DNA from 2 places in the Rummeliibacillus sp. SL167 genome. Region 2 is predicted to be linked to the other one. Evidence: riboswitches for the same ligand, from Rfam matches in the RefSeq annotation. Region 2 holds a riboswitch; the other holds the start of a gene.
The links. A riboswitch is a leader RNA that binds a small molecule or an ion and turns the genes downstream of it on or off. The one in region 2 is predicted to bind cobalamin.
Positions count from the first base shown of each region.

Region 1: linked by a shared signal. The riboswitch ahead of cobT (nicotinate-nucleotide--dimethylbenzimidazole phosphoribosyltransferase) and the one ahead of FEZ13_RS12315 (ABC transporter substrate-binding protein) in region 2 are both predicted to bind cobalamin.

Region 1 is NZ_VCBM01000001.1:1,198,597-1,203,110, reverse strand. Features, by position in the region: gene FEZ13_RS05430 (isochorismate synthase) at 1-334, shown strand, start outside; gene FEZ13_RS05425 (isochorismatase family protein) at 482-1,111, shown strand; cobalamin riboswitch at 1,669-1,848, shown strand; gene cobT (nicotinate-nucleotide--dimethylbenzimidazole phosphoribosyltransferase) at 1,928-2,977, shown strand; gene FEZ13_RS05415 (sulfate ABC transporter substrate-binding protein) at 3,973-4,514, shown strand, end outside.
Region 2 is NZ_VCBM01000002.1:184,990-189,503, forward strand. Features, by position in the region: gene argS (arginine--tRNA ligase) at 1-1,476, shown strand, start outside; cobalamin riboswitch at 2,156-2,343, shown strand; gene FEZ13_RS12315 (ABC transporter substrate-binding protein) at 2,452-3,417, shown strand; gene FEZ13_RS12320 (FecCD family ABC transporter permease) at 3,414-4,409, shown strand; gene FEZ13_RS12325 (adenosylcobinamide amidohydrolase) at 4,412-4,514, shown strand, end outside.

The sequences.
Region 1 (4,514 bases), on a different contig from region 2:
AGATCCACAAACGACTTCGCTTACGATCGCTAGTGCTCTCCACCCGACACCAGCCGTTTGTGGAGAACCGAGAGAAGAGGCCTTTCAGCTTATTCATGAAATAGAGCCATTTGACCGAAAATTCTTCGCCGGTATTGTGGGCTATATGGAGGCGAATGGTGATGGGGAATGGATCGTGACGATTCGTTGTGCCCAAGTGAAAGAAAACCAAATTACTATTTATGCGGGAGCCGGTATTGTAGAATCTTCTGTACCACAAGAGGAGCGCGCTGAAACAGGTGCGAAATTTCAAACAATGCTTCATGCAATAGGCATTACAGGAGAAAATAACTAGATCCGTAGCGGGAATAATGGACCATCTATAATTCATGGATCAAATTGAGAATCCATATTTATCATTTTAAATGTAAATTAAATGGACAAGAGGAAATATTAATCTTTATAAACTATTTTGAACCTATCTATCTTGAGGAGTGTTTATATGTCAATACCAAAAATTAAGTCTTATGAAATGCCGATAAATTTAGAAGTTGATAATACTGTTCAATGGGAACCGCAATCTGATAAGGCCGTATTATTAATACATGATATGCAACAATATTTTTTAGACTTTTATAATCAGCAGCAATCACCTATTCCTAGATTGATCGCTAATATTCAAAAAATAAAACAAAAATGCGAGTCACTTAAAATACCTATTATTTACACCGCCCAACCTGGTAATCAAAAGGCGGAAGATCGTGCGCTTTTAACAGATTTTTGGGGGACAGGTCTTGAAGAGAAGGAAGAGCAAACATCCATTATTCCCCAACTTTCTCCAAGCGAGAATGATATAATGTTGACCAAATGGCGTTATAGCGCTTTTAAGAAAAGTGAGTTGCAGCAGTTAATGAAAACATGGAATCGAGATCAGCTGATCATTTGTGGTGTATATGCACATATTGGCTGCTTATTAACAGCAGCAGATGCTTTTATGTATGATATTAAACCATTCTTTGTAAAGGATGCAGTTGCGGATTTTTCTGTAGAAGATCATCAGATGGCGATACGTTATGCTGCTAAAAGATGTTCAACGATTACAGATACGAATCAGTTAATCAGCCAACTTTAAGTAGATTAAGTGCTTGTTCGAGAAATTTTTTAAAAGAGTACCTAACATGCAAAGAGCACGAAATACTGTTCAGTCAGTATTCTGTGCTCTGTTTTTTCGCAGAATTTAACTCATTGAATCCCTATCAATTAAATGAGTTCTTCCGAAATCAGGAGATATATTTGACATAATCCTTAAAAATATATATTTTATCACGCGTGTTGATTTTACAAAAATTAGGCTGTCCGTGGCATAATTTTTGAGAAAACCTGTATTTTTCGGACCATTTATATAGATCTTCGCTGCGGCTTGCTTGTTCCTTTTGTGTAGCACATATTCGATAAAAAAACAATCCAATGTCCTGCGGAAGGAGCGAATAAAGTCTTTGAAAGAGCGAATAAATCTTTTGAGAGAGCGAATAAAATCTCTGAGAGAGCAAATAAATTGTTTCAAGGGGCGAATAAATACTTTATGGATAAAATTGGATAACAAACGTGCCTGAATGAATTATTTGAAATGTGAGTAGTCATCCTTTACATATTGCTTTCCATTCAATTTCCTAGTATCATAATGATAGAAAATTCATAAAAGTGTAAGGTGCCTTTAATTAAGGAGAATAGGGAATGAAGTGAAAAGCTTCAGCGGACCCGCCACTGTATAGGGAAGTTTGTTCGAAAATACCACTGGACATTGTTCTGGGAAGGTTTGTTCAAATGATGACCCCAAGCCAGGAGACCTGCCTTATTACTTGAATGACACAGATGATGGAAAAGTCTGCGGTTTATTTGCGATGCAAATAAGCTGCAGGCTTTTAATTTTATTCGGGAGAGATGAAAAGTGAATTTATTACAACAAACGATTGAAAAAGTAGAAGACTTGGATCAAGAAATGTTGGTAAAAGCTAGAGAAAGAGTGGACAGCCTTATCAAACCCCCAAAAAGTTTAGGAAAATTAGAAGATATCGCTGTTCAATTATCAGGAATTACGAAAGAACTTTTTCCTGCAGTCGATCAAAAAGTAATGATTGTAATGGCTGCAGATCATGGTGTATATGAGGAAGGGGTTACAAGTAATCCGCAAGAAGTAACGATTGAACAAACATTAAATATCGCCAAAGGAATTACAGGTGTAGGGACAATCGCCAAAGTTTCTGGAGCTAAAATTGTAGCAGTAGATATTGGAATCAAAGAAGATATCCCAAGTGATGCTGGAGTTATTATTCGGAAAATAAAAAAAGGAACGGACAATATGGCTAAAGGACCTGCTATGACAAGAGAAGAGGCTATTAAAGCGCTAGAGGTCGGCATTGAGATTGCGACAAAAGAAATACAACAAGGTGCTAATCTATTAGGTACGGGTGAAATGGGTATTAGCAATACAACTCCAAGTACGGCCATATTATCTGTTTTAGCCAATTGTGACCCGAAAGAAATAACAGGGAGAGGTGCTGGACTGGGCAAAGGTGGATTAGCTCATAAGATAGAAGTCATTCGCAATGCTATTACTATCAATCAACCCAATTCAGCTGATGGCATTGACGTATTAGCAAAGGTTGGTGGCTTGGAAATCGGAGGCATGGCTGGCGTTATGCTGGCAGCTGCAGCGAATCGAGTTCCAGTGGTAGTAGACGGACTGATTTCAACAGCCTCTGCCTTAATCGCAACGACTATCGAGCCAAAAGTAAAGGATTACCTCATTACTTCACATGCAACGGACGAGCCAGGTGGGAAAAAGGCGAGCGAACTTCTTGGTAAGGAACCTATGCTAAAGATGAACATGTGTTTAGGAGAAGGCTCTGGAGCTGCCTTAGCTTTTCCAATTATCGAAGCTGCATGTAGCATGATGAAAAATATGCCAACCTTTGAAGACGTAGGGATGAGTATTTAACCTACTAACAAACATAACCCATCTTAAAATAGAGTTCTAAGGATGGGTTATTTATCTTAATTTAGCAAATCCTTTTTGTAATGAAAGCGTAGCGACAAGTACAGAAGACACCACTTCAATAAGAGTCAAGATGAATGCGATTTTAATCCCTATTAATTGGATAATCAACACATATGATAAAAATAATTCTAAATGCTCATTAACGGAAAATAGGAATTATTCCTTCATATAGCTGAATCAATTTCATAATGTAAAATTCAGATAAAAAACACGAACATTTCAAATCAACATGAAAATTAATATTCAGAAATTTTTGTTCCGCTCCAGACGGCGCTTTCCACGGGCTTGGCTTCAATCTCCTCGGGTCGACACGATGTTGACCCCGAAGCCGTTGCCACAGGACGTGGCGAACTTAGGCTTTGTCCCTTAAATTGTTCCTGCGGGGCTTTCAGCTCAAGCTTTTCCCGTAGGACTTTGAATAAGCCTCCTTGAACTCACACCGCACGAAGGAAATGCGCAAGCCTAATCGAGGAGTCGCCGTCTTCCGCTCCACAACTATCAAAATTAGTTATTCTTAATGTTCGTATTTTTTAAGAAGAAAATGATTAATGAAATTGATTCAGCTAGAAGTTTAAATCTTTTTTCTTTTTCATGTTAGAATACATTAAAAAACGGATGATTCAACTGAAAATTCCAAAAAGGTATTGACAATTTCATTATAAAAAAATATACTATCGTTACTATGTTAGTAGGAATTAAATGATTGTAAAGCTCACTAGAAGACTAGAGGCTCTTACGTTAATAGAAATATTTTTCTATATTTCTTTTGATGTGGAGTCTTTTTTTGTTTCTAAATACCTATTTAACTAATTGGAATTATAATATTAAATGCTGATTAGAGAAACTAAAGGCATTTTTACATACTTTAGAATTGCTTTTAGTTAGCGGCAAATATTTAATTCGTTCAGAAAAAGTTTATATGGGGGGAATTACGAATGAAAAAGAGAAAATTATTTACTAGTGCAGCGGTGGTATTATCCACTTTTTTACTATTATCAGGGTGCGGTAAAGGAGATTCAGAAGGATCAGGTGCAAAGAAATCCGTTGAACTTTTGAATGTATCTTATGATCCAACACGAGAATTGTATCAAGAATACAACAAAGAATTTGCAAAACATTGGAAAGAGGAAACAGGTCAGAAAGTTACGATTAAACAATCTCATGGGGGTTCAGGAAGCCAAGCGCGCTCTGTTATCGATGGGTTAGAAGCAGATGTGGTTACACTGGCATTAGCTTATGATATTGATGCGATTGCTGATCAGAAGCTGTTAAACAAAGATTGGATTAATCGTTTCGATGATAATTCAGCACCTTACACTTCAACGATTGTTTTCTTAGTAAGGAAAGGTAATCCGAAAGGTATCAAAGATTGGGATGATCTTACGAAGAAGGGCGTTTCTGTTATCACACCAAATCCTAAAACATCTGGAGGAGCTCGTTGGAATTACTTAGCAGCTTGGGGCTATGCACTTCAAAA
Region 2 (4,514 bases):
ATTGCAGAAGCCATCTTGGAAAACCTTGAAACCGAGGGCACAAATATTGAAAAAATCGATATTGCAGGGCCAGGCTTTATGAATATTACTTTACGAAAGGACTACTTGGCCGAAGTTGTGGCGACTGTTCTCGATCAAGATGTTAATTATGGTCGTACCGATGCGGGGCATAACGAAAAAATTCAAGTCGAATTTGTATCCGCAAACCCAACTGGAGATTTACATCTAGGGCATGCTCGTGGTGCTTCTGTTGGGGACTCTTTATGTAATGTGTTAGATTTTGCAGGGTATGATGTATCACGTGAATACTATATTAATGATGCTGGTAATCAAATTACAAAATTGGCCAAATCATTAGAAGCACGCTACCGGGAAGCACTAGGTTTAGAATCGGACATGCCTGAAGATGGCTACCATGGGAAAGATATCATTGTTATTGCGAAAGAATTATCTGCAGAATATGGTAAAGATATATTAGAAAAACCTGAAGAAGAGCGTTTTGAATTTTTCCGTGAACACGGTTTAAAACACGAATTTGGCAAACTCCAAAAAGATTTAAAAGACTTCCGTGTCGATTTTGATGTCTGGTTCTCTGAAACATCCTTATACAAAGAAGGAAAAGTTCAAACAGCACTTCAAAAATTAAAAGACAACGGTCATGTATTTGAACAAGATGGTGCTACTTGGTTCCGTTCTACTACGTTTGGTGATGACAAAGACCGCGTATTGATCAAATCAGACGGTTCCTATACTTATCTAACACCAGATATCGCCTATCATGAAGACAAATTACGTCGTGGTTTTGACAAGCTGATCAATATTTGGGGTGCCGATCATCATGGTTATATCCCACGTATGAAGGCTGCGATCGAAGCACTTGGCTATGATCGTGATGTATTAGAAGTGGAAGTAATCCAAATGGTTAATCTTCTACGCAATGGTGAAAAAGTCAAAATGTCAAAACGAACGGGGAATGCAGTTACTCTTCGTGAACTAGTTGAGGAAGTTGGCTTAGATGCTGTACGCTACAATTTCGCAATGCGTGCAGGCGATACGCATTTAGATTTCGATTTAGATTTAGCTGTGAAGCAATCAAACGAAAATCCAGTGTACTATGCTCAATATGCTCATGCGCGAATTTGTTCGATCTTACGTCAAGCATCAGAAAAAGGTTTTGCGGTTTCAATTGATCATCTTGATACATTGTCATCAGAAAAAGATATTGAAGTATTGAAAAAAGTAGGGGACTTTCCACAAATTGTAGCAGATGCAGCACGTGTACGCGCACCGCATCGTATTGCAAACTACATCCAAGAACTAGCAGCAACATTCCACAGTTTTTATAATGCAGAGAAAGTTTTAGATGACGACAACAAAGAACGTTCTGAAGCACGACTAGCCCTAATTACAGCAGTGCGCATCACATTAGCAAATGCTCTAAAATTGATTGGTGTATCAGCACCGGAAAAAATGTAATTTTTAGTGCATTGGTTACATCAGAACAAAATATCCTTCTGTTTTTGTTTGCGGGGTTAAAATGCATACTAGTTAAGCAATTTTTCTGCTCAACCATTATTAATAGAAAATAGTCAACGAAATCGCTGTTTCGTTGGCTTTTTTCTGTTGACTAAATTTTATCCCGCTTCAAAGGACAGTAAGCCACCTATGTCTCAAGATTTAGAGAAAAACGAGAAAGATAGATGGGGATCAACTGCTCGCAAAAGTCCGATTACTTCGGGCTAACAAGATGTTGGTCACTCAGGTGTTGCCAAAGGACGTGACGCTTTTAGCTTCCTTTCCTTAATCGCTTCGCTGTGGGGTCTCAACTGTCCGTTTTTCCCGCGTGATATTGAATGGGCTTCACTAAACTGGCACCGCACGAAGAAAATACGTATACATTTTCGAGGAGTCGAGCAAGCCGCAGCGAAGATCTATATAAATGGTTCTAAAAACACAGGGCTTTTCAGTAATTATGCCAAATAGGGGCACCTGATTTTTGTAAAATCAACATGCGTGAAATTTTATATTAACAGTACAAATATCATTACTAGTAAAAAATAGCTATAAGTATCAAAAATATATACTAAAAAATTCTCAATATCTCATCGCCTGTCTTTTACAAAAGCAAAATATTCGGTATAATGATAAGCAATTCAATAGAAAATCAATGTACGGTTCTTGACACTGCTAAAATGTTGAGTGAAAAGGGAAGTCGGTGAAAGTCCGATGCGGTCCCGCCACTGTAAGTGTGAGTGATTCGTAAATAGCCACTGAAAAATTTTTGGGAAGGCACGATGAGCGTTGAACACAAGCCAGGATACCTGCCGTATAGGATCACGCCAACAATGACTACGAGGATAGGATGGGTGACAGTGTATGCACTACACTGGAATCATGATGCCTCTCGAATGAATTGAGAGGTTTTTTATTATGCTGAAGGAGGTACTTTTCATGAAAAAAATATGGCAACTAGTAAGCGTGTTGATGATGGCATTTGTTTTACTTGTTGGGTGTAGCCAAGGAGATACTCAGCAATCGTCTACTGATAAAACAAATACCACTTCTCAAACCAATGACAAAACATCTACATACCCAATGACGGTGAAAGATGCACTTGGTAATCATATAGAATTCAAAGAAACACCCAAAAGAATTGTTTCATTAGTTCCAAGTAATACAGAAATCTTATTCGCATTAGGTTTAGAACATGAAATTGTAGGGGTAAATGATAACGATGATTATCCCAAAGCCGCTACTAAAAAGACAAAAATAGGCGGTATGGAATTCAATGTTGAAAAAGTATTGAGCCTAAAACCTGATGCAGTATTTGCACATGAATCTAATGCAAAATCAGTAGAGGCTGGATTACAACAGTTAAAAGATGCAGGTATTCCTGTCTTTGTTGTAAAAAGTGCGACAAGTTTTGAAGAAACCTATAGCACGATCAAACAGCTTGGCCAAATTACAAACAAAGAACAAAAAGCAGATCAAATTATTACAAGTATGAAGGAAAAAGTAAAAGATGTTCAAGCTAAAGTAGCGAATGTAAAACAACGTACTGCCTTTGTGGAAACGGCAGATGAACCGGATATTTTTACGGCAGGTAAAGATACATTTATGCAAGAAATCTTTGACTTAGCGAAGATTAAAAATGTGGTAGACGATCAATCAGGTTGGTTTAAAATTGATACAGAAGAAATCGTTAAACGTAATCCTGATACCATTATTGTAATGGAGGACTATGTTCCAAATATCGTAGAGAAAGTGAAAAAACGCCAAGGCTTTGATAGTATTACAGCTGTTAAAAATGATGCCGTAGTAAAAGTGGATCAAGATTTGACAGCTCGTACAGGTCCTCGTCTTGCCGATGGGCTAGAGGAAATAGCAAAGGCTGTTTATCCAGAGGCATTTAAATGAGAAAAATGGTAATGGGATATATCGTAGCGCTTATCATTTTATGTATAAGTGTATGGCTCGGTATTTCCATAGGCTCAGTAGAGGTACCAATCAGTACGTTATGGAATACTGGAGCTGATGAAACGGCAACAAATATATTATGGAAAATTCGTATGCCACGTGTCATACTAGCAGGACTTGTTGGGGCGGCATTAGCGATTGCAGGCGCTGCTTTTCAAGGATTGTTAAAAAACCCGCTTGCTGATCCGTATACGTTAGGAGTGTCATCTGGCGCCTCAGTGGGGGCTGTGGTGACGCTTTTTTTCGGTATTACGACACCTATTTTAGGCATTTATACATTGCCAATATTCAGTATGATAGGTGCTCTAGTATCATTGTTTATTGTTTTGGGCTTTGCAAAATTGGTCGATCGCATGATGAAGATGGAAACACTGATTTTAACCGGCATTATCGTCAGCTCATTTTTAAGTTCTATTATCTCCCTGATGATTGCTTTAACAGGAGAAGAACTTCGTCAAATTATTAGCTGGCTGATGGGGAGTGTATCTATGCGCGGTTGGCCTTATGTCAAGATGATTTTCCCCTTCATCATAATTGGTTCATTGATGCTATGGGTCAATCGTCGTGAACTTAATGCTATGTTATTTGGAGAGGAACGGGCCAAATATTTAGGGGTCAATGTAAAAAGAAGCAAACGTCTTCTTTTGCTTGGAGGTTCTATTTTGACTGGTTCCGCAGTGGCGGTATCGGGAACGATCGGCTTTGTTGGCTTGGTCGTTCCACATATGACGAGATTAATGTTTGGAGCTGATCATCGCCATCTATTGCCCTTATCTTTTATCAATGGGGCATCATTATTGATTCTTTGTGATTTGCTGGCGAGAACGATTATTGCACCAACGGAATTACCGATTGGTATTATTACATCCTTTATTGGGGCACCAGTTTTTGCTTATATTTTCTTCCGTCAGCGTAGAACGAAGGGGGCATAGGAATGCTTATTGTTGAACAACTTAGTGGTGGTTATGACCCTAAAAAAGAGATTATAAAAAATATTTCATTTACAGTGGAAAAGGGACAATTTGTTGGTATTCTAG